One region of the Bradyrhizobium sp. SZCCHNR1051 genome, then DNA from elsewhere that is predicted to be linked to it. Evidence: predicted binding sites of a transcription regulator. Region 1 holds the regulator's gene; each other region holds the start of a gene.

What was found. Region 1 encodes LexA, which represses DNA repair genes until DNA is damaged. Its sites were predicted from a motif close to TGTTCNNNNTGTGTTCNG; they were not measured.
Region 2: a site for LexA is predicted at 3,075-3,092, ahead of recA (recombinase RecA). Genes of this name have one in related genera too.
Region 3: a site for LexA is predicted at 2,005-2,022, ahead of QW868_RS15350 (PA0069 family radical SAM protein). Genes of this name have one in related genera too.
Region 4: a site for LexA is predicted at 2,223-2,240, ahead of QW868_RS21625 (ribonuclease T2). Genes of this name have one in related genera too.

Annotation. Positions count from the first base shown of each region.
Region 1 is NZ_JAUEYJ010000001.1:316,037-323,292, reverse strand. It holds gene QW868_RS01435 (ComEC/Rec2 family competence protein) at 1-1,732, shown strand, start outside; gene QW868_RS01430 (hypothetical protein) at 1,687-1,905, opposite strand; gene QW868_RS01425 (hypothetical protein) at 2,129-2,569, opposite strand; gene lexA (transcriptional repressor LexA) at 2,829-3,527, opposite strand; gene glp (gephyrin-like molybdotransferase Glp) at 3,734-4,945, opposite strand; gene QW868_RS01410 (alpha/beta hydrolase) at 5,077-5,886, opposite strand; gene QW868_RS01405 (LysR family transcriptional regulator) at 5,895-6,848, opposite strand; gene QW868_RS01400 (MBL fold metallo-hydrolase) at 6,933-7,256, shown strand, end outside.
Region 2 is NZ_JAUEYJ010000008.1:209,144-216,399, forward strand. It holds gene gcvP (aminomethyl-transferring glycine dehydrogenase) at 1-539, shown strand, start outside; gene QW868_RS12300 (DUF1835 domain-containing protein) at 518-1,597, opposite strand; gene recA (recombinase RecA) at 1,895-2,983, opposite strand; gene QW868_RS12310 (hypothetical protein) at 3,545-3,838, shown strand; gene QW868_RS12315 (DUF6894 family protein) at 5,194-5,433, shown strand; gene QW868_RS12320 (hypothetical protein) at 5,616-5,753, shown strand; gene QW868_RS12325 (hypothetical protein) at 5,772-6,020, opposite strand; gene QW868_RS12330 (hypothetical protein) at 6,142-6,438, opposite strand; gene QW868_RS12335 (PaaI family thioesterase) at 6,699-7,157, shown strand.
Region 3 is NZ_JAUEYJ010000011.1:108,837-116,092, forward strand. It holds gene QW868_RS15340 (ribonuclease HII) at 1-249, opposite strand, end outside; gene QW868_RS15345 (VOC family protein) at 325-774, opposite strand; gene QW868_RS15350 (PA0069 family radical SAM protein) at 805-1,983, opposite strand; gene QW868_RS15355 (phosphoketolase family protein) at 2,174-4,591, shown strand; gene QW868_RS15360 (glycosyl transferase) at 4,768-5,340, shown strand; gene QW868_RS15365 (helix-turn-helix domain-containing GNAT family N-acetyltransferase) at 5,405-6,334, shown strand; gene QW868_RS15370 (hypothetical protein) at 6,471-6,884, shown strand; gene moaB (molybdenum cofactor biosynthesis protein B) at 6,925-7,256, opposite strand, start outside.
Region 4 is NZ_JAUEYJ010000017.1:163,160-170,415, forward strand. It holds gene QW868_RS21605 (NAD(P)H-quinone oxidoreductase) at 1-544, shown strand, start outside; gene QW868_RS21610 (DUF3617 domain-containing protein) at 596-1,141, opposite strand; gene QW868_RS21615 (hypothetical protein) at 1,210-1,515, opposite strand; gene QW868_RS21620 (hypothetical protein) at 1,684-2,148, shown strand; gene QW868_RS21625 (ribonuclease T2) at 2,281-2,985, shown strand; gene QW868_RS21630 (23S rRNA (adenine(2030)-N(6))-methyltransferase RlmJ) at 3,121-3,981, shown strand; gene QW868_RS21635 (cold-shock protein) at 4,235-4,450, shown strand; gene QW868_RS21640 (porin family protein) at 4,727-5,362, opposite strand; gene uvrC (excinuclease ABC subunit UvrC) at 5,607-7,256, shown strand, end outside.

The sequences.
Region 1 (7,256 bases):
GGCGCCCGAGGTCGGCAGCTTCGTGCAGCTCAAGGCGCGGCTGCTGCCGCCGATGGCCCCGGTGCGGCCGGGATCCTACGACTTCGCGCGCGACATGTTCTTCCAGGGCATCGGCGCCTCCGGCTTCGTGATGGGCGCGATCACGACGGCGACGCCGCCGCAGGCCGCCGGCTTCGGCCTGGGCTATGCGGCGGCCATGCAGGGTCTGCGCGATGCGATCGACGCACGCATCCGTGCCCGCCTGACGGGCGATGAGCGCGCCATCGCCACCGCGCTGCTGACCGGCCGGCGCGACGCCATCACGCCCGATGTCAACGATGCGATGTTCGTCTCCGGCCTCGGCCACGTGCTGTCGATCTCAGGCTATCACATGGCCGTCGTCGCCGGCGTCGTGTTCTTCGCCGTGCGCGCGCTGCTTGCGCTGATCCCCGGCCTCACTATCAGCCATCCGATCAAGAAATGGGCGGCCGCGGCGGCGCTGGTCGCGGCGGCGTTCTACCTGCTGCTGTCGGGCGCGGAGGTCGCGACGCAGAGATCGTTCTTCATGACGGCCGTGGTGCTGATCGCGGTCATGGTCGATCGCCGCGCCGTCACCTTCCGCACGCTCGCGGTCGCGGCGATGATCGTGCTGATCGCGGCACCCGAAGCGCTGGTGCATCCGAGCTTCCAGATGTCGTTCGCGGCGACGCTCGGCCTGGTCGCGCTGGTGCAGTTCGGCCTGCCCAAACTGTTTGCGACGCCGGACAGCTCCACGACGCAGCGCATCGCGCTGTGGGGCGGCCGCGAGCTCGCGATGCTGCTGCTGGCCTCGCTGATCGCGGGGCTTGCGACCACGCCCTATGCCGCGTTCCACTTCCATCGCGTCACGCCCTATGGCGTGCTCGCCAATCTCGCGGCGATGCCGGTGGTTTCGGTGCTGGTGATGCCCGCCGGACTGCTCGGCCTGCTGGCGGCGCCGTTCGGGCTCGACGGTCCCTGGTGGACGCTGATGGGCCTCGGCATCGACTGGATGATCGCGGTGACGCGCTGGGTGGCGGCGCTGCCCGGCGCGGTCGGGCGCATCCCGGGCTTCGGCATCGGACCGCTGATCCTGGCCAGCCTCGGCGTCATCCTGATCGGCCTGCTGCGCACACCGCTGCGTTGGTCGGGCGCCGTCGGGCTCGTGGTGGCCACCGCGTGGGCCGCCACGACGCCGCTGCCCGACGTCCTGATCGCCGGCGACGGGCGCGCGGTGGCGGTGCGCGGCCGTGACGGACGCCTGCATGTGATGCGCACCGGCAAGGACGTGTTCGCCACCAAGGAGTGGCTCGCGGCCGACGCCGATGCCCGGCTGCCGGCGGATTCATCGCTCGCCGATGGCGTCTCCTGCGACGAGGCGGGCTGCGTGGTCGCGATGGCCGACGGCCGATTCGCCGCCTTGACCCTGCGCGCCGAGGCGCTCGACGATGATTGCGCCCGTGCCGCGCTGATCGTCACCGCGCGCGCCGCGCCGTCATCCTGCGCGGCGGCCGTCATCGATCGCCAGCGCCTGCAGCAGCAGGGCGCCTTGATGCTGGTGCAGCGGGGCACCGGCTTCTCCGTCACGCCGGTGCGCGCTGGCGGCACCGACCGCCCGTGGTGGCCGGCGCCCGCCGAGGCCGGCGAGTTCGACACGACGCTGACGCCGCGTGCGCCGGTGTCGCGGCTTCAGGACGCGACGCCGCCGGAGACGGAGCAGGGCGAGCAGGATTGAGCGCCGGACAGCTCGAACGTGCTGAGATGATACAACGTGCTGAGATGATACTCGGTGTCGTCGGGTCCATCGAACAGCGAGGGACCTTCGACCAGCGTGAACGCAGCGCCCGGATATCGTTGCCAGACGGCGACGTCATCAACCGTGACCGTTAGCCATCCGAACGGAAGCATGTAGCGGCCGGGCTCGGTGATCCGGTCGGCCTTGTTCCAATCGATCTTGTTGACCGCGGCGGCAAGCTCCCCCGGCACACAATGCCGGCCGAGGGATGTCGTTCCTATTCGATGCGATGCCGGAGCGTGAGGTTCGCCCGAAAGGACCTTGCGCTTGCAGAAACCAAATCTCCCCCGGCCGAAAGCTCGCTCATGACCGAGAGAAATGCGGACGCGCAGGCGCTCAGGTGATGCTGATGCGGCGAATCGGTGTGGCCTGCGAAGCCGGAACGTCCTCCGCCATGCCCGGGCGGCGCTCGGCCGGCTGCTTGCTGACCGGCAATTGTAGCACGGTGACGCGCTGGCCCTCGCAGAGCTGGGTCACCAGCACGTGGCGGCCGTCGGCGAATTCGATCGCGTCGTGATGGCGATCGGGGATGTGCGTCTCGATGCTGTTGAACTTCGCGACGCGCTCGCGGATCGTCCGGGTCCAGAGCCAGCGGCTGTCGTAGCGGACGTCCTCGACAAATGCCAACTCGGTGCCGGGCAGCATGCAGACGGCGACGGTCGGCTCGCTCTCGAGGGCGAAGCCGCGGGTGGCGGTGCCGCGAAACGTCGTCGAGATCAACGTCTCGCCGACCTTGGCGGGACGGGACGCAACCGCATGGAGGCTGTAGTCACACATCGGATCGCTCCTCGTTGAGAGATAGCCGACCCACGCTCCCCCCGGACAGGCGCAGGCCTCTATCAGAGTGGACATCGATGGTGATGTTAGCGCGCGCTTCACGGCAATTCTGCGCTGATCTGCACCGCGTGCGCCCGCGGGCGATCACAAGCGTTTGAGCATGCCGCGCTGCACATCCTGAGGTGCATTCGCGCGTGACCAATTTCGATCGGCGGCGAAGCGCGTGCGCCCGTCGCCGATCGACCGATCGCGTCCGCGATCAGTACTTGCGATACAGCCCGACCAGCTTGCCTTGGATCTTCACCCGGTTCGGCGGCAGGATGCGCACCTCGTAGGCGGTGTTGGCCGGCTCCAGCGCGATCGATGCGCCGCGGCGGCGGAAGCGCTTCAACGTCGCTTCCTCATCGTCGATCAGCGCTACCACGATGTCGCCGGTGTCGGCGGTCTCGTTGCGCTGGATCAGCGCCATGTCGCCGTCGAGGATGCCGGCATCGACCATGGAGTCGCCGCGCACCTCGAGCGCATAGTGATCGCCGTTGCCGAGCATGTCGGCGGGCACGCTGATGGTGTGGCTGCGCGTCTGTAGCGCCTCGATCGGGGTACCGGCGGCGATGCGGCCCATCACCGGCACCGCGACGGGGCGCTCGCCATCGTCCAGCGCGGGAGTGCTGGTGCGCACCTTGCCGAGATTGCCCTCGATCACCGATGGGGTGAAGCCGCGGCGGTTGTTGGCGGCCTGTGACAGCTCGGGCAGCTTGATCACCTCGATCGCGCGGGCGCGGTTGGGCAGCCGGCGGATGAAGCCGCGCTCCTCGAGCGCCGTGATCAGGCGATGAATGCCGGACTTCGAGCGCAGATCGAGCGCATCCTTCATCTCGTCGAAGGACGGCGGCACGCCGGCTTCCTTGAGCCGCTCGTTGATGAACCGCAGAAGTTCGTACTGTTTGCGCGTCAGCATCTCGACCTGGTCCCCAGTTTGTTGTCGTCCGAGTCCAGGAGCTGCGCCTTGAGCACAAACCGGCTGAGAGCGCCTTGGAGTCGGACCATCATCGCGTCGCCCGCAACATACTAAAAACAAATCATGAACGGACACTATATGTTCGATGTGTGTTCCGCAATCCTTAAATTGTAGTGAACGGACCGGGCTTTGCCGGGGGAAACGGCCTAGCTCGGCAGGCGCAGGATCTCGCACGGGCTGCCGGCGGCGGCCTTCGGCGCAAACGCCCGCCGGATCACCAGCGCCTGCGAGAGCGCGAGATTGCCGAGCAGCGACGAATCCTGCTGCGTCACCGGCGTTGCGATCAGCGTGCCGTCGGCGCGCTCCTCGAGCTGCGCCCGCAGATAGTCCTCGCGCGAATCGTTGGCCCCGAGCTCGCGGCCGAGCAGGGCGGTCTCGCGTGGCATGCGAGCTTCGTCGCGGCCGAGCAGCCGCCGAATCAGCGGCACCAGGAACAGGATGGCGCAGACATAGGACGACACCGGATTGCCGGGCAGTCCGATCACCCTCATGTCACCGAGCCGTCCGTGCATCATCGGCTTGCCCGGCCGCATCGCGATCTTCCAGAACGCCATCTCGACGCCCTCGGCTTCGAGCGCCTGCTTGACGAGGTCGTGATCGCCGACCGAGGCGCCGCCGGTCGTGATCAGGATGTCGGCCTTGGCCTCGCGCGCCCGCCGGATCCCGGCGACCGTGGCCTCCATCGTATCCGCGGCGATGCCGAGATCGATCGGTGTCGCGCCCTCGCTGCGCACCAGCGCCCGCAGGGCGTAGCCGTTGGAATAGACGATCTGGCCCGGGCCGGGCGTCGAGCCCGGCATCACCAGCTCGTCGCCGGTGGCGAGCAGCGCCACCTTCGGCCGGCACCGCACCGGCAGTGCCGGATGATTCATGCTGGCCGCCAGCGACAGGTCGCGGTCGCTGAGCCGGCGGCCCGCCTTCAGCAGCACCATGCCCTGGTGGAAGTCGACGCCCGCGGGCCGAATGTGCCGGCCCTTGATCGCGGCCTCGGTGATGACGACGTGGCCATCTTCGGCGATCGTGTCCTCCTGGATCACCACCGCGTCGGCGCCCTCAGGGACAACGCCACCAGTGAAGATGCGCGCCGCCTCGCCGGGTCCGACCACGCGATCGAACGGCCGCCCCGCCGCGACCTCGCCGATCACCCTCAGCCGCACCTTGGCCTGGGCTGCGTCCGCCGCGCGCACGGCGTAGCCGTCCATCGCCGACATCGCCTCGGGCGGCTGCGTCCGCAGCGCCGCGAGGTCGCGGGCCAGGATGCGGTGATGGGCCTCGTCCAGCGTCACCAGCTCCTCGGCCAGCGGCTCGGCGCCGGCGAGCACGGCGGACAACGCATCAGACACCGGCATCAGGGCCATGAGAGTTCCTTCGGACGGAGACGGCAGATCGAATGAATCGCCTTCTAACCGAACGCGCACGGCTCGGCCAAGGGCTCAGGCCGCTTCCTGCCTTCTGATCGTCTGATGTGGGCCGCGTCCGGGCCGCTGCCTCACGATCGCGCGAGAAAGTCTGCAATCAACCGCGTGACCTCCTGCGGACGTTCCAGGCTCGGCAGGTGCGCCGTTCCGGCCAGCTCATGTCCTGACCCGTTCGGCATTGTTGCGGCGAGCAGCCTGCTTCGCTGCTGGATGTGAGGAAAGTCCAAGTCCCCCCAGATGACGAGCGATGGCGCGACGATCTCCGCGAGGCGCGGGAAGGCTGGTGCCATATCGAGAGTCGCGCCGGTTGGCGGCGCGCGGAGTGCGGCGGCGTTCTTCTTCAGGAACGTCTCGCGTGGCTCGCCGGAGATGCGTCCCTCGCGCTGCAAGGGACCGTCGACCCACAGATGCGCCTTGATAGCGCTGACCCGATCCCAATCCTGTGCGGCCTCGGCAGCGGCCAACGACGCCGTTAGCGCCTTGATCTCCGGTGGATAGACCGGCTCCGGCGCGCCGCTGATCGAAGGTGCGATCAGCACCAGCGATGCCATACGTGACGGATGGCGAAGCGCGAAGTCGAGCGCGATGCGGCCTCCTTGCGAGCAGGCAATCAGCGTCGCCGGCCGCCCCGGCGCGAACGCGTCGACGACGGCGAGCAGGTCCTCGACCGGAGAATGAGCTTCCTCATAGGCGACCGTCTCACCAAATCCGCGCCGGTCATAGGCGATCGCCATATGCGTTGCCGCGACGCCCTCGATCTGCGCGCGCCACATGGAGCGGTCGAACACTGCGGCGTGCAGGAAGACGACAGGGTCTCCCTGGCCGGCAACCTCGGCGGCGAGCCGCGCGCGGCCGGAGCAGACGTGATGCAGAGAGTTCATTTTGAATGCTATCCCGCAGCCGCACGACAGGCTGCTCGCTCGGTCGTGTGCAGGATGTCCGCCACCATGTTCCGCAGCCAGACCGATGCTGCATCACGATCGAGCTGCAGCGGCCAGACCATCGAGACGGCCGGCAGCCGCAGCTTCAACGGCGCGGGACAGAGCGTCAGCCCAAATCGCGGCCCGTAGAGCTTTGCCATCCTGGTCGGTATCGTCGTGATCACCGGTGATGCGGCGACCGTCGCCAGCACGCTGAGGAATTCCGAGGAGGCTGAGACCACGTTGAGCTCGGTCCCGATCTCATCCAGCGCCGCCTCCAGACAGCCCTGCAGGCTGTTGGTCAGCGTCACCAGCGCGTGCGGAAGCGACAGATAGTCGGCGAGGCTGATCGGCGTTTTCATCGCGATGCGCTTTGGATTGTAGACGCAGCTCAGCGCCTGCTCGAACAGGAGCTGGGATCTGTGCCGCTGTGCGACGGCGTCGAAGCAGCCGACCGCGACATCCAAGGCTCCGTCGTCGAGCAGGCGATGCACCTCGTTACGTTCGGTCGGCCGGCTGAGAAGCCGCACGCCGGGCGCCGTTCGACGGAGCACCGCGGTGAGCTCGGGGATCAGCAGCAGCTCGACCTCACTTGAAAATCCCAGGCGGATGGTGCGCTGCTCGGTCGCCGGGTCGAACTCCGGTGCGGCATGCAGCGCTGCCTGCATCTGCCCCAGCGCCGCCCGAACCGGCCCGGCGAGCACCGCAGCCTTTGGCGTCGGCTGCATGACGGCGCCGACGCGGACGAACAGCTCGTCCTGCAGCAGCACGCGAAGCGTCGACAGCGTATGGCTCATCGCAGGCTGACCCACCTTGAGGCGTGCGGCCGCGCGCGTCACGCTGCGCTCCTGCATGAGCGCGTCGAACGCGACCAGCAGATTGAGGTCGAAGGAGCGAAGATCGAAGTGATCGATGGACTGCATGAGCTGGATCGATTTGAGGAATGTATGACCTAGTCCTAGATCTCGGCCCAGACAAGACCACCGTTCGGATCGAGGCCGCCAGACATGCAGGACATCACGACCTATCGCGTCGGAGACGCCACCATCACCAGGATCTTCGAGATCGGCCTCGATGCGGTCGAGGGCGAGTTTTTGTTTCCGGGCGTAGAAGCAGACAGCATCGTTCGGGAACGAGGCCAGGTGGGGCCGGGATCGGTCGATCCGCACACGGGATCGTTGCGCCTGAGCATCCATAGCTGGCTGGTGCGGACGCCGGAGCGGGTGGTCCTGATCGACACGGCCACCGGCAATGACAAGGAGCGGCCCGGCGCAGCAGTTCTGCATCGCTTGAACGAGCCGTTTCTCGACCGGCTGCGGGCGGCCGGCGTC
Region 2 (7,256 bases), on a different contig from region 1:
TCCTCAATGCCAACTACGTCGCGGCGCGGCTCGATGCGCATTTTCCGGTGCTCTACCGCAACGAGCGCGGCCGCGTCGCGCATGAATGCATCATTGATCCGCGGCCGCTCAAGCAGAGCAGCGGCGTCACCGTCGACGACATCGCCAAGCGGCTGATCGACTACGGCTTCCATGCGCCGACCATGAGCTTCCCGGTGGCGGGCACCTTGATGATCGAGCCGACGGAATCGGAGTCCAAGGCGGAGCTCGACCGCTTCTGCGACGCTATGATCGCGATCCGCCAGGAGATCGCCGAGGTCGAACAGGGCCGCTTCGGAATCGAGGCCTCGCCGCTCCGCCACGCGCCGCACACGGTGCATGACATCGCCGACGACGATTGGAACAGGGCCTACCGGCGCAGCGAGGGCTGCTTCCCCGCGGGCACCTCGCGCACCGACAAGTACTGGTGCCCGGTCGGCCGCGTCGACAACGTCTACGGCGACCGCAATTTGGTGTGCTCATGCCCGCCGGTGGCGGACTACGCCCAGGCGGCGGAATAAGCCTCCTCACGCATGCTCCAAGGGATCGGGCGCCACGGCTCGCGACAATCAATGACGTGAGGCGTGCCAGGGTCCGGAGCGATGAGCACCGCATGCCAACGCCAGAGATTGGCGTTGACCAATTCGGTGCCGCCCCACCAGCGCCAGATCGGATTATGGCTGCTGAAATCCTCCTCGCCGGCGAGGATTGCCTTGCCGAGCGGTGTCAGCGACAGCGTGCTGGCCCTGTAGCGCTCGAGGCGTTCACGGCTGTCGTGCATCTCGACCGAGAATGGCGATTCGGCGAGGCCCGAAATTGCAGGCACCGGCGCGAGCGCCAGACCGTCGAGCAACGTGCCTCCTTCCCAATAGTCATAGACGCGCCGTTGAAAGCGATCCCGATGATGCGGCAACAGGTCGAACGGGTGCTGATAGCCGGCTGACAGCAATTCGAGGATTCTCAGCTCCGACGCTCCGAGGCCCGTCGCAACACCGGGAAGCTCATCGAGCATCTCCTGCACGCAGCGGCGAAGCTGCGGCAGTGCACTGAGATCCTGCTTCAACAGATCGAACCAGGCTTGCGGCGTCGGCGCCCGAAACGCCCGCCATGCCAGATGACCCAGGTCGAGATGCTCACGTGCGAGCTCTACGCCGGCAATGGTCCGACCGGCGAGTCGCCCGGCCGGGGCATCGAATAGCGGTACATCGACATGCCGCAATACGATCTTCGTCGCGATCTCCGCGTGATGGCGCAGATAATCCAAGAGCCAGATCAGCACCAACTGGTCATTCGGACGGGTCCCCATCCACAGCTCGACGCTATCGCAGCGGTCAACAAGTTCGAGAAAACTGTGATTCCGCCCGCCGGCCGCCATGACGTCGCTACGCGAGGCGAAATCCAACCAATGCCCCCGCTTCCGTCGCGTGGTGCGCTGGACGAGATACGCCGATAATTCGGCATCGGATGGCAGCGGTCCCCACACGAAACGATGGAGAATTGGCACCACCAGGTCGGCAAAGCCGCCCCTCCGAAGCGCTCCGGCGCTCGGATCATCGGCCGCTAGAATCAAACGCGTCATGCTGTTGGCTCCGGCACGGCCCGATTGCCTCAAGGCGCTATCAACATATTCGCGATCGGCTCCCGGCGCCCAGGATCGGCGTCGGAAATCCCGGTGCCGCCGCGCGGATCCGGTCCGCTCGTCCGCGCACGCGCTTTCAGTTATTCGCGTTGAAGATCGTATCCGGCGCTCAGAAACGCCCACTCGCTGCATTCGGGAATGCAGCAGCCGCAGATTTCGGCAGAGCACCACACATCTGCAAACGGGCGCTGGAACGTCGGCAACTCAACGTCCACGGCGCCCGCCGCCGCCGTACCCCTACTCTTCCGCCGGCTCCTCACCGTCGGCGTCGCGCTCGGCATTGCCGGCCAGGATCTGCTCGGCGATCAGGCCGGAGTTCTGGCGGATCGCGGCTTCGATCTTGGCAGTCATGTCCGGATTGGCCTTGAGGAACGATTTCGAATTCTCGCGTCCCTGCCCGAGACGCTGGCTATCGTAGGAGAACCAGGCGCCGGACTTCTCGACGATGCCGGCCTTGACGCCGAGATCGAGGATCTCGCCCATCTTGGACACGCCCTCGCCATACATGATGTCGAACTCGACCTGCTTGAACGGCGGCGCCAGCTTGTTCTTCACCACCTTGACGCGGGTGGTGTTGCCGATCACCTCATCGCGCTCCTTGATCGCGCCGATGCGACGGATGTCGAGGCGCACCGAGGCATAGAACTTCAGCGCGTTGCCGCCCGTGGTGGTTTCCGGCGAGCCATACATCACACCGATCTTCATGCGGATCTGGTTGATGAAGATCACCATGGTGTGGGATTTGTTGATGGAAGCGGTCAGCTTGCGCAGCGCCTGGCTCATCAGGCGGGCCTGCAGGCCGGGCAGCGACTCGCCCATCTCACCCTCGAGCTCGGCCTTGGGCACCAGCGCCGCGACGGAGTCGACGACCAGCACGTCGACCGCCCCCGAACGCACCAGCGTGTCGCAGATTTCCAGCGCCTGCTCACCCGTATCCGGCTGCGAGATCAGGAGCTCGTCGATGTTGACGCCCAGCTTGCGCGCATAGACCGGATCGAGCGCGTGCTCGGCATCGATGAAGGCGCAGATGCCGCCCTTCTTCTGCGCCTCGGCCACCGTGTGCAACGCCAGGGTGGTCTTGCCCGACGATTCCGGCCCGTAGATCTCGACCACCCGCCCTTTTGGCAGCCCGCCGATCCCCAACGCGATGTCGAGCCCGAGCGAGCCGGTCGACACCGTCTCGACATCCATCGAGCGGTCGTTCTTGCCCAGCTTCATCACCGAACCCTTGCCGAACTGACGTTCGATCTGGGACAGCGCAGCAGAGAGCGCCTTACTCTTATCCATTGAGGAACCTTCGACGATACGCAGGGCGGTGGCGGACATTGGCGCTCCTTATGGCGGGGATTCGCGAGATGGACAAACGGTTAACGAGGTCGGCCAGCAATCTTGAGGTGAATGTACTCCATCCGTTCTTTGTTCGCAATATGTTCTTCTCAACAATCATCGCTCTCAGCCCCCCTGACAACCGCGGGGACACGCCTGCCACTCGAGGGCCGGCGCGCAGTCCACCGAGCAGCAGCGAGGGAGCGCTGCCCGATCAGCGCGCCCAGAAGCGAAGTACGGGGTGCTGGATGACGGCGACCGCGAAAGGATCCTGATCCGGCTGGAGGCGGAAGCCATGTGCGCGAGCGGCGCAGCCGCCGACCGGCGATCGCGCGGATGATGACCAGCCTGTCCGAGCGCTCCAACCTCGCCCACCGCGCCTGCGGCAGACATCAACTCAATTATAAGTTGTTAGTGTCGTCCCGGCCGTGCCCCATCATCCTGCTGGTCCTTCTCTATGAGCCTCGCACACCGCTTCCAATTTTCGGGACCAGCATGACCGGATCCAACAAGGAACAGACCCTCACGTTGTGGCGCCCCGTTGGCCCAAAGGAGCTTGCCTTGATCGAGGCGTTGGGCATGCGTGCGTTTCCGCCGCGCCTTCCTGAGCAGCCGATCTTCTACCCGGTGCTGACCGAGGACTATGCCGTGAAGATCGCACGTGACTGGAACGTGCCGGCGAGCGGCCGCGGCCATGTGCTACGCTTCGCGATCCTGCGAGGCTTCATCGACAACTACGAGGTGCGCGAGGCCGGCGGCCGCGAGCATCTCGAGTACTGGATTCCCAGCGAAGACCTCGCCGACTTCAACGCCGCGATCGTTGGACCGATCGTGCTCGTCAGGTCTTTCCCTTGAAACTACCAAACTCCTACACGCGTGCGTAGATCGCACATTCCGGGGTTCTCCTGACAGGAACGAAGTTCCCTCGCCTCTTCTGCTTTTGTTCGGCTCATCGTGCGTGCAGGCGCACGGTTTCGATGCAGATGCGCATGCAATGCTCGGCCGCGCGCAAGCTGTATCCAGCCAGAAGTTCCGCAACAGAAGCGTCCGCGGATCTGCCGCGGCTTTCTGAGGCGGAATGGCACCCTGCGTTCCGACCGGAGCAATGGCCGGCGCGCGAACAGCTCGACGGCCGCCATATGACGAGCGACAGATGAAACGGCGCCCGCCAGGACGCTGTCTCGTGCCATGCCAGACGGAGCCACGAGAGCCGTTCGCGCAGCCCCCTATGACCGGGCGAATGAGTGGGCCGAATGGAAGCCGGCGTGATCCGCATCACGCAGCACGCGGCGCTCACGACATCTTCAAGCCACAAACCATTGTCATAAACTTTGGGTTGCGTTATAGAATCATGGTTGTCGTACGTCTGAGCAAATTTTTGATCAGCCCCGGATTTGTTTGTTCGTTGCGATGATGGTCGCCGCACATTGTCAGTGGTGTATCGCCTTTGGTGTATCGCCCGTGGTGTGCCGTCGACCGATCCCTTGCAGCCTGCCAGCTACAACATTTGCAGGCTCCGTCACCCGTAGGCGCCCGGCCCTGAAACCATCCGCGCCGAAAGAAAGCCCCGGACGACGTCCGGGGCTTTCGACGTTGATAGCTCCGCTCGGGATGCATCCCCCCCGTCATTGTCGTGATGTCGAGGAACGGATCGCTTGCGTTGCGCTTCATATTGGCGATGACAAGAGATGACGTGACGTGCCCGTCCTGCAGGGCCGGCCTTCAAAGGATCGAGCTTCACTCGCAGCAAGGCGCCGCGGGAGAGAGGCGTTGTCCGGCTTGCGATGAACTCTTGGAAATGGTCGACGGCGCGACGCAGATCGCCTACCGACTGACAGTCGTGCCGGAACGGATCTTCGATCACAGCTAGGCGCGCGTCCCACGGCGATTGATCGAGATGGCAACCTTGATCTGACGCAAGGCACGCCTACAAGTTTCGCACTAATCTAACTACGTCATTGCCGAACTGCCCTCGCTGGGAAGCTACGACGTTGACGCCGAGCCTCGGACCGCGGCGGTCCGAGGCTCATTCGTTGGCCCGCAATCCGCCCGATTGCGCCGCACATCCCCAACGGCAATCAGCTCAACCGAGCGGACAGCGCGACCGACCGTATTTTACCGGAATTGATCCGAGGGGGTTTTGCGCTTCCATTTGCGATGCGTACATCAAACCCAGCGGCCTGGGGCGGTCAGGGCTCACCGGTTTTGCAATGCCGCTCTATTTCTTTCGTATCCGTAACGGCCACTTCTCAGGCGCGTCCGAGTATGGGACCGAGTGCGCCGACCGCAACGCAGCCTGGAAAGAGATGACCACCGTCTGTGCCGACATGGCCAGCAGCATCTCGCGCAAGCTCGCCGAAAACTCCGAATGGCAGATGGAGCTGCTCGACGAGGCACGGCAGCCGGTCTTCCGCATCCGGATCGTCGCCGAGTCGCTGGATCAGGCCTGACGGCTCGCCACACCTCTTGTAGATCGTCACAGACGAGAACCACAACCGAAGCCTGTGGCCGGCGAGGTGACTGCGCGTCATTTCGCCAGCCGAGCTTGATCCAGATCAAAATGCCTGTCTGCATCCTGGCAGACATTTAAATTTGTATGGGTAATCTGATCTTCAAATGTCCGCGAACGGGGATGAACGTGCAGCATTGGCTGGAAGAGCCGAAGCCCGGCGATCCCGCGTACGCCTATGAAACCGTGGTCTGCAAGGCCTGCACGCGGCTTCATTTCATCAATCGCGACACGCGCAAGCTTCTCGGCGAGAAGGAATGAGGCGCTAGCCGGAATGATTCAATCGGCGCTGGGAAGCCGCCGCATCGTGAACTCGATGGCCCCATCGGGAAGCTCGCGCCAACTTTCGACGGCGCTCATGTAGCCGGCCTTGGGATAGCGGGTCAGATAATCGCGGGCCTTGGCGCGCGCTTGCTCGCGCGGCAGCGTGAACGTGTCACGAACGTAGCCGTCGCGAACCGGGCCCGCGCTCTTCTTCTGGCGCCGGGCCGCCATCCGGCTGGCAATGTCTCGAGGACGCATCCCCATCGACGAACTCCAACGCGCTGCCACACCGTCAATATAGACGGGGCCGCGAGGAATCCGAGTCCGCAATCGGGCAAGCGGGCCCGGGAGGGTCAGAGCCCGCCCGACCCGAACGCGATAAATCTCAGTTGGTGCTGCCGACAGCCTTCGGCTTCTTGGCCGCGGTGGTCTTCATGGCAGGCGCCGCCTTGGGCTGCTCCGCCGCCCGGACGTTGCCCCAGGGATCGGCGCTCGTCTTGGCGTCCGGAATCTTGCGCATGGTGTCCTTGTAGGCCTGCTCCCGCGCCGCTTCGGCCTCTTTCTCCTCGGGCGACTTGGAGGGACCGTCGGCGAGAAGGTTGATGTTGGGCATCTGCGCCATTGCGGGAACCGCCCAGCCGGCCAGCACGGCGACCGCCATCGTCACGATCAGCTTCTTCATTGGTTACTCCCCGGTATAGGCGCCTTATACCATCGCTTCGCCATGCGCCAAGCCCGCGGCACTGTGCCGGAACGGTGGCCCGCAGGTCGAGATGTTCACGGCCGCATCGTCTGCGCGCACCTGCCGTCTGTTCCACGGTGTGCCCTCATCATAGTTTTCCAACTCCGGCCTTTTCAAGCCGCCGCTCTGCGGCAACATTCCGGCGGCTCCGCCGATCGCGGCGAGGCAAGTCGATGCCAAGACAAATCGATGACACGATCATGGAAGGACCCCCGCGCGTGCCGAACGAGACCCTGAACTTCACCACCGACGACGCGAGGCGCATCCTCGATGACGTGTTCGCGCCCTGGATCAAGGATCTTGGCTTGATCGTCGAGGACATCGCGCCGTCTCCGCAGGGCGAAGCCGGCGCCATCCTGCGCATGCCGTTCTCGCCGCGGCTCTGCCGCGACAATGGCGTCGTCTGCGGCCAGGCGCTGATGGCTTTTGCCGATACCGCGATGGTGATCGGGATGGTCACCGCGAGCGGCGGCTACCGGCCGATGACCACTGTCGACCAGACCACGCATTTCATGCGCGCCGTTGCCTCCGCTGACGTGCTGGCGGATGCGCGCGTGGTGCGGATGGGCCGCACCATGAGCTTCGGGCGGGTCACACTGACCAGCGCCAGCGATGGCAAGCCGGTGGCCATGGTGTCGAGCGCCTTCGCGATGCTCTGATCTGCGGCCTCTCTGATCCGCGGCCCGGCGGGGGGGTTAACGAAACATGAAGGCGACGGCCCGGGCTTCGCAGGCCGGATTCATCTGATCGAAACGCGA
Region 3 (7,256 bases), on a different contig from region 1:
CGGCCCCCGTCCCGCCTCGTCGCAGCCCGCGACCGGCCAGACGCCCTGCTTCAACAGCGCGCGCTCACGCCGGAAGCTCGGCGGCGCCACCGCGATGACGCCCTTGCCGAGCTTGGCGCCCGACTTGCCGGCAGCACCCGGGGCAGCAGGCTTGGTCGCGGCCTTTGCAGGGGCGCTCTTCGCCACGGCACGGCTCGCTGCTTTCGCCCTGCCCGGCTTCTTTGACTGATCGCGAATCATGGCCGCCATGGTGCGAAACGGCTAGCGGCAGCGCAACCCGAACGGGCCTCAATTCCCCGCTATTCGCCCCCCGCCGGCGACCGACTACGCCGGCAGATGCACTCGATCATCCTCGCCGACATCAATCCCCGGCGCGACCACCACTTCCCAGACATGACCGTCCGGATCGGAGAAATAGCCGCTGTAACCGCCATAGTCGGTCCGTTGCGCCGGTTTCAACAGCATCGCGCCTTTCTCCACCGCCGACGCGAGCGCCGCATCGACCTCAGCCTCCGAGCGGCAGTTCCATGCCAGCGTCACGCCTCGGAACGCCTGGGGGCGCGGTGCGTCTGGCACGCCCGCGTCATCGGCGAGCGCGCCCCACGGGTACAGCGCCAGCACCGTCCCGCCGGTCTCGAAGAATGCCACGGCCTCGCCGGTCGCGCGGAATTTTCGGACGAAGCCGAGCAATGTATAGAAGGCGATGCTCCGCCGCATCTCGGACACACCGAGTGTGATGACGGTGAACCGCGGAACGCTCGCTTGTGCGCTCATCACCTACTCTCCACTTACTCTCCGCACGCTTCAGAACAGGCTGAGCTGCTGGCCGCCGCCCTTCGGCCGCACGAAATGATCGGTCGTCAGCTTGGTCCGACGCTTGTTCAGCCCGAGCTTCTCGCAGGCGATCTCGAAGCGGCGGCCGATCATCCAGGCCATCGGGCCTGTCCCCTTCATTCGCGTGCCCCATTGCGAGTCGTAATCGCGGCCGCCGCGCATGTCGCGGATCAGGGTGAAGACGTGGCGGTAGCGGTCGGGATAATGCTCGAGTAGCCATTCCCGGAACAGGTCGCGCACCTCCAGCGGCAGCCGCAGCAGCACATAGGCCGCTTCCTTGACGCCGGCATGGGCAGCGGCATCGAGAATGCGCTCGATCTCGCTGTCGTTGAGCGCCGGGATCACCGGCGCCACCATCACCGTGGTCGGAATGCCGGCCTTGGACAGCGCCTGCAGCGCCTCCAGCCGCTTCGACGGCGTCGAGGCCCGCGGCTCCATCGTGCGCGCCAGCTTCGGATCCAGCGTGGTCACGGAGATCGCGACCTTCGCCAGGTTCTTCTTGGCCATCCGCGCCAGGATGTCGGCATCACGCATCACCAGCGCCGACTTCGTGACGATCCCGACGGGATGGCCAACCTTTTCCAGCACCTCGAGGATGCCGCGCATGATCTTCCGCTCGCGCTCGATCGGCTGATAGGGATCGGTGTTGGTGCCGATCGCGATCATCCGCGGCTCGTAGCCGCTGGCCGCCAGCTCCTTCTCCAGAAGCGCGGGCGCATCCGGCTTCACGAACAGCTTGGATTCGAAGTCGAGACCAGGCGACAGCCCGAGAAACGCATGGGTCGGCCGCGCGAAGCAGTAGACACAGCCGTGCTCGCAGCCCCGATACGGATTGATCGAGCGATCGAAACCGATGTCCGGCGAGTCGTTGCGGGTGATGACCTTGCGCGAGGTGTCGGTCGCGACCGTCGTCTTGAACGGCGGCAGCTCCTCGAGGCTCTGCCAGCCATCATCGAAGACAACGCGGGCCTCCGCCTCGTAGCGGCCGCTCGCGTTGGATTGGGCACCCCGGCCGCGGCGCCGGCCCCGTTCGATGGCGACCGCAAGTTCGGGAAAGTCCTTCCCAGGACCTGACGAAGGCGCGCCCGTCGGCTCGGAGGGCACCGGGACCGGCGGGCGCTTGAGGGCATGTGAAGATGCTCGGCTCATGGCCAAGACATAGCACGCAAACAGAACATTACAAGAACAAAATAGAACAAAAGCGCACGCATGCTCTGCACGGGCGCAAGGCCAGCCATCACATTCCCGTTCTATCCTGCAGGTGCGCTGGAACAGGACGGTGCGGCGTTACTCTCATACAGTATCCCGCAGGCGCGAAGCGGAAGGCAAGCGAGGTCCCATGCAGATCACTTCTCCCCAACAGACCACCCCGGCCGACGATCTTGACCTGCTCGATCGCTACTGGCGGGCGGCGAATTATCTCTCGGTGGGGCAGATCTATCTGCTGGACAATCCGCTGCTGCACGAGCCGCTGAAACCGGAGCACATCAAGCCGCGCCTGCTCGGCCACTGGGGGACGACGCCCGGCCTGAACTTCATCTATGCCCATCTCAACCGCGCCATCGAGGCGCAGGATCTCAGCGTCATCTACATCTGCGGCCCCGGCCATGGCGGTCCGGGCATGGTCGCCAACACCTATCTCGAAGGCACCTACAGCGAGATCTATCCGGAGATCACGCGCGATGCCGATGGCCTGCGCAAACTGTTCCGGCAGTTCTCCTTCCCCGGCGGCATCCCGAGCCATGCCGCGCCTGAAACGCCGGGCTCGATCCATGAAGGCGGTGAACTCGGCTACGCGCTGGTCCACGCCTATGGTGCGGCGTTCGACAATCCCGATTTGATCGTGGCTTGCGTGGTCGGCGACGGCGAGGCCGAGACCGGCCCTCTCGCCGCGTCCTGGCATTCGAACAAGTTCCTGAACCCGGCCCATGACGGCGCGGTGCTGCCGATCCTGCATCTCAACGGCTACAAGATCGCCAATCCCACCGTGCTCGGCCGCATGGGCGATGCCGAGATCAAATGCCTGTTTGAAGGTTACGGATACGAGCCGCTGTTCGTCGAAGGCGCGGAGCCGAAGGCGATGCATCGGCAGATGGCGGACGCGCTCGATGTTGCGCTCGCGAGCATCCGCTCCATCCAGCAGAATGCGCGTCAGCCGGATGCAACGATCCAACGGCCGCGCTGGCCGATGATCGTGTTGCGCAGCCCGAAGGGCTGGACCGGGCCGAAGGAGGTCGACGGCCTCAAGGTCGAAGGCTTCTGGCGCGCCCATCAGGTGCCGATTGCCAACCCCCGCAGCAAGCCGGAGCATCTCGCGCTGCTCGAAGCCTGGCTGAAGAGCTACGAGCCGGAGACGCTGTTCGACGCCCATGGCCGTCTCAGGCCGGAATTGCAGGCGCTGGCGCCGAAAGGGCAGCGACGCATGGGCGCCAATCCGCATGCCAATGGCGGTCTGCTCAAGCGCGAGCTCAAGCTGCCGGACTATCAAGCTTTCGCGATCGAGGTGTCCTCACCAGGCCAGACCATCGCTGAAGCGACGCGCGAGCTCGGCAAGTTCCTGCGCGACGTGATCACGCTGAATGCGAAGACCCGAAACTTCCGCATCATGGGTCCCGACGAAACGGCGTCGAACCGGCTCGATGCGGTGTTCGAGGTCACCGAGCGCGTGTGGATGGAGGGCATCGAGCCCTATGACATCCATCTGGCGCATGACGGCCGCGTCATGGAGGTGCTGAGCGAGCATCTCTGCCAGGGCTGGCTCGAAGGCTATCTGCTCACCGGCCGCCATGGCCTGTTCTCCTGCTACGAGGCCTTCATCCACATCATCGATTCGATGTTCAACCAGCATGCCAAATGGCTGAAGGTGTCACGCGAGCTGCCGTGGCGGCGCCCGATCGCGTCGCTGAACTATCTCTTGACCTCGCATGTCTGGCGGCAGGACCATAACGGCTTCAGCCATCAGGATCCCGGCTTCGTCGACCTCGTCGCCAACAAGAAGGCGGATATCGTCCGCATCTACTTCCCACCGGACGCCAACACGCTGTTGTGGATCGCCGACCATTGCCTGCGCACCTACGACCGCATCAACGTCATCGTCGCCGGCAAGCAGCCCGCGCCGCAATGGCTGTCGATGCAGGACGCCGCCACGCATTGCGACGCCGGCATCGGCATCTGGTCTTGGGCCGGCACCGAGCCCGCCGACGAAGAGCCCGACGTGGTGATGGCCTGCGCCGGAGACGTCCCGACCCTGGAGACGCTCGCAGCCGTCGACCTCCTGCGCAAGGAATTGCCCGACCTGAAGATCCGCGTCGTCAACGTCGTCGATCTCATGACCCTGCAGCCGAAGCAGGACCATCCGCATGGCCTCAGCGACCGCGACTTCGACAGCCTGTTCACCGCCAACAAGCCGGTGATCTTCGCCTATCACGGCTATCCGTATCTGATCCATCGCCTCACCTACAGCCGCACCAACCATGCCGGCATGCATGTGCGCGGCTTCATCGAGGAAGGCACCACGACGACGCCGTTCGACATGGTCGTGCTCAACGAGCTCGACCGTTTCCACCTCGCCATCGAGGCGATCGAGCGCGTGCCGGGCCTCAGCGTGTCGGCGGCCCACGTGAAGCAGAAATTTCGCGATGCGCTGATCGAGCATACCCGCTACATCCGGGCGCATGGCGAGGACATGCCGACGATCCGCAACTGGGTCTGGCCGAACAGCGCCGGCGGCACCACGCCGACACAGGCGGGCGACTGAACCAGCCAAGCGCGAGCTCCAGCAACGCGGCACCTTGAAATAGCAACCGTTCGGCGTTGCCCGAACGTGCGCGACCCGCTACGTGCTGCAAAATTCCGCAGCGCAGCGGGCTGATTTGGCTATGACAAGATGATAACAGTCATGCTGGAGGCGCGACAGATAACGATGCCAGGTTCATGCTGAGCGTGATCATCCCGACCGAGGGTGTCGAGCAGACCGCCGTGGCCACCCTGTCCGCGCTGGTGCCAGGCGCCGCGGCCGGTGTCGTCACCGAGGTGCTGCTGGTCGATCGCTCGCCCGATTCCAGCGTGATCGAGCGTGTCGCGGACGTCGCCGGCTGCCACTTCATGAAGTTCGAGGGCTCCCAGGCCGCAGCGCTCGCGGCAGGGGCCGCGAACGCGCGGGCGCCCTGGCTGATGTTTCTGCCCGCTGGCGCGATGCTCGATCCCGGCTGGATCGACGAAACCAGGCAGTTCGTCCAGAGCGTCGCCGCCGCCGGCCAGCCCCGCGCCGGCGTTTTCCGTTACGCCAGGTCTCCTTACGCTGCGATCAGTCTGCGCGAGCGGATGCGATCGGTCGCTCGGGCCCTGGTCGGACCGCTCGGCGACCAGGGCCTGCTGATCGCCCGCGATCATTACCGGCAGGTCGGCGGCTACCAGCCCGATCGAAAGCGTGCCGAGACGCGCCTGTTGCGTCAGCTCGGCCGCTCCTCGCGGACCATGCTGCGCAGCCGGATTGTCATGGTCTAGCATCGGGACGATACTTGCCAAAGTCAATCAATTGATTGACAATGGCAAGTATTGGAGGTGCCACATGATTCCTGCCCCATCCGACGGCCAGGTCGCCACCGTTCGCGCGTTCAACCGCTTCTACACGAGGAAGCTCGGCGCGCTGGACCAGCATCTGCTCGACAGTCCGTTCTCGCTGGCCGAAGCGCGTGTGCTCTATGAGCTGGCGCAGTACGACGCCATCTCGGCCAAGGAGATCGGTCTCTCGCTCGGCCTCGATGCCGGCTATCTCAGCCGCATCGTCCAGAGCTTCGACGAGCAGGGCCTGATCACCCGTACGCCATTGCCGACCGATCGCAGGCAGCAGCAGCTCGGGCTCACCGCCAAGGGACGACAGGCCTATGCCAGGCTCGACCGCAGTTCGCAGAAGGAGATCGCGGCCATGCTGGCGCCGCTGGCGCCATCCGTGCGCGACCGGCTGGTCGGTGCAATGACGACGATCGAGACCGCCCTGGAGCCGCAGCAGCCGGGCCGCTCCCCGGTGCTGCTGCGCAGCCATCGCCCGGGTGACATCGGCTGGGTGGTTTCACGGCACGGCGCCGTCTACGCCGAGGAATATGGCTGGGACGTCTCGTTCGAGGCGTTGGTCGCCGAGATCGGCGCGCAGTTCATCAGGAGCTACGACCCGGCGCGCGAGCACTGCTGGATTGCCGAGCTTGCGGGTGAGCCGGTCGGCTCGATCTTCCTGGTCAAGGGCAGCGACGAGGCCGCCAAGCTGCGGCTGCTGCTGGTCGAGAAGAAGGCCCGCGGTCTCGGCGTCGGCCGGGCCCTGACCGAACAATGCATCCGCTTCGCCCGCGAGAAGAACTACAGGACGATCGAGTTGTGGACGCAAAGCATTCTCACCGCCGCGCGCGACATCTATGCCCGCGCCGGGTTTCGCAAGATCGCCGAGGAGCCGCACGCCATGTTCGGCGTCCCGCTGACGGGCGAGACATGGCGGCTCGAGCTGTAGCCCGCGCCGCCCGGGTTGCAGCAACCGCCGGTAGGCCGAGATCACCCCCACAACACGTTGCGCATGCCGATTGCGAAGTTCCCGCGCGTCGGTAGTATCCCGCCAAACGGGGCGGGTATCAGTAGTGATGGAATCGATGGTGCGATCGAAGCTTGCGGCGCTTGCCGCGCTGGCAGGCTTGTTGGGGGTCGCGGCTGGGACGGCGGCTCACGCCGCGCCCAAAGGACGCGCAACGGTCGCGATTACGCGCACGGCCGATTTCCTCTATTTGGCGGCGCCCGCGGCGATCGAGATCAACGGCGCCAAGGTGGCGAGCCTTGGCCGCGGCGAGAGCTACAGCGGCCCGATTGCGCCGGGCGCCACGACGATCACCGTATCGACATGGTCCTCGCCGGGCTCGTCGAACATTCGTTTCACCGCCGTGCCCGGCAAGACCTATCGAATGGTCGTGGGACCGCGCGGACAGAATTTCGCCGCCAGCATGATGGGCGGCCTCATTGGCGCGGCAATCGAAGGCGGCGGCGCTTTCGAGATCGTACCAACGAAGTGAGACGTGCGATGGACGCGCGGCGCGTCGTCGTGCCGTGGTCCTACGCCGTCGCGCCCTGCGCCTTGGGCCGGCGCAGATGCTCGTCGAGCCGCGGCATGATCTCGACGAAGTTGCAGGGCCGCGTGCGGTAGTCGAGCTGGGCGGCGAGGATGCCGTCCCAGCCGTCGCGGCAGGCGCCCGGTGATCCCGGCAGGCAGAAGATGTAGGTCGCGCCGGCGACGCCGGCCGTGGCCCGGCTCTGGATCGTCGACGTCCCGATCTTGGCGTGGCTCAGCATGTGGAAAGCAATCGAGAAGCCGTCCATGCGCTTCTCGAACAGCGGCTCGATCGCTTCCGGCGTGACGTCGCGGCCGGTGAAGCCGGTGCCGCCGG
Region 4 (7,256 bases), on a different contig from region 1:
TGGCGGAAGCAGCGGCGTCGGCACGATCGCGATCCAGCTCCTGCGCGCGCTGGGTCATCCCGTCATCGCCACCGCCGGCACCGCAGAGAAGCGCGCCGCGGCGCTCAGGCTCGGCTGCAGCGCCGTGTTCGACTACGCCGATCCTGATCTCGCCGAGCAGATCCGCGCGGCGACGGGGATGCGCGGTGTCGACTGCATCCTCGACACCTCCGCAGGCGCTCACATCGCGCAGGACCTTGTGGCGCTCGCAATGGGCGGACGGATCGCCCTGCTCTCAGCCGGACATGGGAACGAGTTGGCGGTGCCGCTGCGCGGCCTGATGGCGCGCCGGGCCAGCATCACCGGCGCGTTCCTGCGTTCGACGGCACTGGACCTCAAACGACGCATCGCGGCCGACCTGCGGCAATGCGTCGGGCCCCTTCTCGGGACGGCCATTCGGCCGCACATCGATAGCATCTATCGCTTGTCCGAGGCGGCCGATGCGCACACCCGCATGGAGACGAGCCGACATATCGGGAAGATCGTGCTTTGCGTCCGCGAATGAGCGACGATCCATGTCTCTGCGCTCGTGCCGCCAAACGCAACGGCCGCCCGCCTACTGCTTGGCGCCCGGGATGAGGTTCTTCAGCTTGTTCATGTCCTTGATGTTCATCTTCATGCCACCGGGCATGACGATGTCGCCGGGCTTCTGGTCGGGCTTGCAGGCGCCGAGCCACTTCGCCTCGATGGTCATCGCGGTCTCCTTGGCGGCGCCGGCGGCACCGCCCTGGATGCGCGAGGTGGTCTTCACCGTGTAGGCTGAGTTGAAGTCACCGGTGATGTCGGCATGCGAGGTCGTGTTCATGCCGCCGAAGCTGCAGACGGCATCACTGACATAGCCGGTTGCGGTCTTCTGGATGTCCTGCTTGGAGCAGACCTGCTGCGCCATCGGCGAGGCCATGTTGTTCATGTCCCTGTCGGTGGTCTCGTCGGTGCAGTGCTGCATGGTCATCTCCGGCAGCTGGCCGCCGGACCTGACCATCTTCAATTCCCACAGGCCCGCCTTGCGCACCGGCAGGTCCACGGCACGGGCCTCGTGACTCGCGGTCACGCTGAGGAGACAGCAGGCCAGAAGGCCGATGGCAGTGCGTGTGCAGGTCATGTGTTCCGTTCCGGCTCGTTGCGCGATGTCGGAGCGAATGCCGCCAAAAGATGGCAATTAGGAGAACGTTAGTACAGCGTCCGCAGCGGCCGTTGCGCCGAGCCATAGGGCACCCAGCGGCAGGCGAACGAGACGTAGCCGCCATAGCGCGCATCGACGGCGCGGAACTTCGCGACCTTGCCGTAGGAGGCGCAATGATCGACCGCGAGCTGGCGCGCATCCGTGCTCTGGGCCAGCTGATAGGAGATGATGCCGCCGGTGTCGTTGCCCTTGAAGGGCGGCACCACGTCGGCCAGAGCCGGCGCGGCGGCCAGCAGCATCCCGACGGCCGCGAGGCCTGCAGTCTTCACGAGTCCGGCCTTCAGCGTCCGCATTGCATTCTCCTTGAGCTGGCCTGCCATCCTAAGGGTCCTGTGCGGTCAAGAAAAGAACACCAGCCTCGCGTTAACAGGACTAATCGTGGAGTGTTGCCGCGTTGCACTTGACCTCCTGTGGCCGCCGCGGCACGGTCCACGCTTCCGGATCAGCCTTGCGGACGGCCCATGCGCGACTTCAGCTCACCTTTCAAGATGTTCGGCGCCGCCTGTGGCGCGCTGCTTGCCGCCATCGTCGCCACCGCCCCGGCTCAGGCCGCCAATCCGCTCGAGATGAACTTCTGGCTGTCCGGCCCGAAGTACGAAGGCCGGGTTGCCCCCTGCGAGGCGGCCATTCCGACCATCGTCTCGCGATTCCAGGACAAGGAGAGCACCTTCTGGAATTCCTCGCTGACGATCACCGGCGTCGCCAATGTCCATGAGATCGCCTTCCGGCCCTGGCAGTCCGACAACATTCCACGCCGCTTCTGCACCGGCAGCGTGATGATCAGCGACGGCAAAGCGCGCACCGTCAACTTCTCGATCATCGAGGATGGCGGCTTCGCCGGCTATGACCAGGGCGTCGAGTTCTGCGTCGTCGGCCTCGATCGCAACTGGGCCTTCAATCCGGCCTGCCGCGCCGCCAAGCCCTGATTCGATTTTGTCGGACCATCGGCCGCTCGCGCGGGCGGCCGGCTGACGAATGGCTGCCTCGGGGCAGCCATTTTTGTTCTTGAAATGTTCCAGCGCGCTGCTAGGCTCCTGGCATTGTCCGGGGAGTTCGCCATGTTCGATTGCCTGCGCCGACCTGCCGTCCTGTTGTCCATAACGATCGCCTGCTTTGCCCTCTTGGTGGGTGTGCTCGCGGCTGGCTCCGCCGAGGCGCAGGACCGTCGCCAGAACGCGCCGGGCGCGTTCGACTTCTACGTTCTCTCGCTATCCTGGTCGCCCTCGTACTGTGCCGAAGCCGAGGAGCGAGGCGGCCGCGGCAACCGGTCCCAGCAGTGCGGCGGCCGGCCCTACTCGTTCGTCGTGCACGGGCTGTGGCCGCAATACGAGAACGGCTACCCCGAATATTGCGAGCAGCCGGCGCCGCGCCTGCCGCGCAACATCATGACCTCGATGCTCGACCTGATGCCGGCGCCGGGCCTGATCTACAACGAGTGGGACAAGCACGGCACCTGCGCCGGCCTGTCCGCGAAGGCCTACTTCGAAATCATCCGCAAGGCCCGCGCCGCCATCAAGATCCCGCCGGAATTCCTCGATCTCGCGGAGGCCAAGACGGTGGCGCCGGGGGCGGTCGAGGAGGCCTTCATCAAGGCCAACCCCAAGCTCACGACATCGGGCATTGCCGTCACCTGCAACCGCACCAGGCTGAGCGAGGTCCGGATCTGCCTGTCGAAGGATCTGGAGTTTCGCAACTGCGACGAGATCGACCGCCAGGCCTGCCGGCGCGACGAGGTCAACATGCCGCCGGTCCGCGGCGGCTAGCGACGGCCGAATTGGGCGACCGCAGTGCGTCGGCCTGCGGCGCCTCTCGGCGCGGCGCTGATCCGATGCTCTCTGGATCCATCCGGCGCATCGACGGGGTACCCTTTTGACGCGGAACGGCGTAACTCGTGCCGCATGAACTACCGACACGCCTTTCACGCCGGCGGCTTTGCCGACGTCATCAAGCACATCGTGCTGACGCGCATCCTGGTCTACCTCCAGGAGAAGCCCGCTGCGTTCCGGGTGATCGACACCCATGCCGGCGCAGGCCTGTACGATCTCACCGGCGACGAGGCCATCCGCAGTGGCGAGTTCCTCACCGGCATCGCTCGCGTGCTGCAGGCGCGCTTCTCCGAGCAGGCCTATGCACTCTTGTCGCCCTATCTCGACATCATCAGATCGTTCAATCCGAAGGCCGAGCTCGTCGCCTATCCCGGCTCGCCGCTGATCGCGCGCGCGCTGCTGCGGCCGCAGGACCGCATGACCCTGTGCGAGCTCGCGCCGATCCCCCGCAAGCAGCTGATCGATCAGTTGCGCCGCGACACCCAGGCCCGCGTCGTCGATCTCGACGGCTGGGTCGCCCTGCCCGCCTTCGTGCCGCCGAACGAGCGCCGGGGCGTGGTGCTGATCGATCCGGCGTTCGAGGCCAAGGATGAGTTCGAGCGGCTCGCCGATCGCTTCGCTACGGCCTTCGCAAAGTGGACCACCGGTATCTACGTGCTCTGGTATCCCGCCAAGAGCCGGCGCGCGACGGAAGAGCTGACCGATCGCGTCGCGGCGCTTGCGGCCGCGGCCAAGCCGCCGGGCAAGGTGCTGCGGATCGAGTTCAGTGTTGCGCCGCAGATCGAAGGCGAGGCGCTGACCTCGACCGGGCTGCTGATCGTCAACCCGCCCTGGACATTGCATGACGAGTTGAAGCTCATCCTGCAGGAACTGCAGAAGCCGCTCGGCCAGGGCGGCGCGGCGCGCTTCCGGATCGAATTCCCCAAAGCTTGAAACGGCGACTGGTCGAAAAGCCGTAGTCAATCGGCGCGGAACCGTATTATTGTGTCTGATTGTAAGACTGGCTTTACGTTCCGCTTCCGCGAATGGTTGCGGCGGGGTGATCAAGGCCTAACAAGATCCAGACGATCCGGCGTGGCGAGCGCTGGGCGTTAAGGTGGCCAACGCTTTCCGATCAAAGTGATGTCCGGTCGGACGCTGCGCAGAGCGCGCAGTGGAGGAAGCATTGCGGGGGAGGAGTTTCCCGATGGCCATGACTGGGACGGTCAAGTTCTTCAATGGTGAGCGCGGCTACGGCTTCATCAAGCCGGACGACGGTGGACGCGACGTGTTCGTGCACATCACGGCGGTGGAGCGCGCGGGCCTGAAGGATCTGACCGAGGGACAACGGATCAGCTTCGAGGTAGAGCCGGACAAGAAGGGCAAGGGCCCGAAGGCGGTGAACCTGGTCCTGTCGTCTTAGGGCGAGCCCACCAGGCGACGGTTCACGCACCAGCGTGAGACTGCAGCCGCGGGCGCCTCGACGGCATCTCATTCGTTCGTTTGGAAGCTGCCGGCAGCGCCGCCGGCTCGCGTGCACAGCATTGCCGGCTCGTACGTGCAGGCCGCGCGCGATGCTGCATGCCTCCAGATTGCACGGAGCACTACGACAAAAGGGACTCCGACAAAAAAATCCCGGCCGCGCGAGCGGCCGGGAGGTTGTCGTTGGACGTTTCTTCTTCCTATTCCCTCGTTGCCATCAGAAGTGGAAGTTGATGCCTGCGCGCACAATTCCAAACCGATAGTCGTTCTTCGCCCCCGTGATCACGAAATTGCTGCTGTCGAGATCGACGTAGAGATACTCGATCTTGGCGGTCCAGTTCTGCGCCAGGCCGAACTCGGTGCCGGCACCGAGCGTCCAGCCCACCGTGGTGTGCGATTCCGAAAGGCCGAAGGTCTCGGCGCGCAGGCCGCCAAAGGCGAGACCGCCGGTGCCGTAGAACAGGATGTTGTTGAAGGCGTAGCCGGCCCGGCCGCGCAATGTGCCGAACCACGGGTTCGAGAACTTCCACGGCGCGAAGGTGTCGTTGGCGCCGGTCAGGTTGATGTCGCCCTCGGCGCCGAACACCCATGGGCCGTTCTGCCAATTGTATCCCGCGGTCAGGCCGCCGGTGAGACCGGACGGCTTGGTCGGGTTGTTGCCGACGGTGCCCCATTCGTAGCCCAGCGTGCCGCCGAGATAGGGGCCGGCCCAGCTATAGGCGTTGAGGGGCTGGCTCACGGTATAGGGCGCGCCGCGCCCATAGCCGAGATCGGCCGCCTGCGCCGAGACCGATCCGAGAGCCGCCGCGCCAAAGCCCGCCGCGGCGGCAGCACCGACCAAGAACCTGTTCATCGCTCACTCCACGCAACTCGCCGTCACCACCCGGAGCATGCGCCGCGCGACTGTGCTGCGCGGGCCGACGTGGTTACGGAACTCTCGCTTCTTTCGTGAGCTTTTATCGAGAGTTTTAGGTTAAGCCGTTGTTAAGCCGGGTTACCCGGCCATTAACGTGCTTAACGAAGCGTTACCGCCCTGCCCTGTGCATGGCGCCATCGCAAGCTGGCGAGGCGGCGCGGCAGCGCTTAATTTGTTGGACATGACCACCCACAGCTCCGACCCATCCAAGGCGCCGACGCCCCCGAGCCGGCGTGGCGCGGCCGACCTGCCGCCCGAGACCATCGACACGCCCGATCTCGATCCCGCCGCCTCGGCTGCGGACGAGGACGATGACGGCCGGCTGCCGGAGCTGGCCGAGGAGAGCCTGGAGGCGGTCGGCGAAGGCCCGCTCGCGATCGGCCACGCGGCGATCGAGAATGCCGTGCGGCTCGCGCCGACCTCGCCCGGCGTCTACCGCATGCTCAATACGGCCCATGACGTGCTCTATGTCGGCAAGGCCAAGAACGTCAAAAAGCGCCTGTCATCCTATGCGCGGGCCAACGCGCCGCTGCCGGCGCGCATCCTGCGCATGATCGCGGCCACCGTGACCGTCGAGATCATCTCGACCACGACCGAGACCGAGGCGCTGCTGCTCGAAGCTAACCTGATCAAGCAGCTCAAGCCGCGCTTCAACGTGCAACTGCGCGACGACAAGTCGTTCCCCTACATCCTGATCACCGGCGACCATTGGGCGCCGCAGATCCTCAAGCACCGCGGCGCGCAGTCCAGGCCGGGGCGCTATTTCGGTCCGTTCGCCTCGGCCGGCGCCGTCAACCGCACCATCACAGCGCTGCAGCGCGCCTTCCTGATCCGCTCCTGCACCGATTCGTTTTTCGAGAGCCGCACCCGCCCCTGCCTGTTGCACCAGATCCGCCGCTGCGCCGGGCCCTGCACCCAGGAGATCGACTTCCCCGGCTACACCGAGCTCGTGCGCGAGGCGACCGACTTCCTGTCCGGACGCAGTCAGGCCGTGAAGGCGCTCCTGGCGACCGAAATGGAGAAGGCGTCTGGCGAGCTCGAATTCGAGACTGCCGCTGTCTATCGCGACCGTCTCGCGGCGCTGTCGGCGATCTCCTCGCAGCAGGGCATCAACCCGCGCACCGTCGAGGAAGCCGACGTGTTCGCCATCCACCAGGAGGGCGGCTATTCCTGCGTCGAGGTGTTCTTCTTCCGCACCGGCCAGAACTGGGGCAACCGCGCCTACTTCCCGCGCGCGGAGAAGAGCTATCTGCCGGAGGAGGTGCTGTCGGCGTTCATCACGCAGTTCTACGACGACAAGCCGCCGCCGAAGCTGATCCTGCTGTCGCATGAGATCGAGGAAGCCGAGTTGCTCGCCGAGGCGCTGTGCGTCAAGGCCGGCCACAAGGTCGAGGTGTCCTGCCCGAAGCGCGGCGAGAAGAAGGACCTGGTCACCCATGCGCTGACCAATGCGCGCGAGGCGCTGGGCCGCAAGCTCGCCGACACCGCAACGCAAAGCCGGCTGCTGGAGGCGATGACCACAACGCTCGGCCTGCCGCAGGTCCCGAAGCGCATCGAGGTCTACGACAACAGCCACATCCAGGGCACCAACGCGGTCGGCGCGATGGTCGTCGCCGGCCCCGACGGCTTCATGAAGAACCAGTACCGCAAGTTCAACATCAAGTCGGAAGGTCTCACGCCCGGCGACGACTACGCCATGATGAAGGAGGTGCTGCAGCGCCGCTTCAAGCGGCTGGTGTCACCGTCGGAGAAGGATGTCGCACGCGCGGCCAAGGAGGACGACGTGCCGCAATGGCCCGACCTCGTCATCATCGACGGCGGCCGCGGCCAG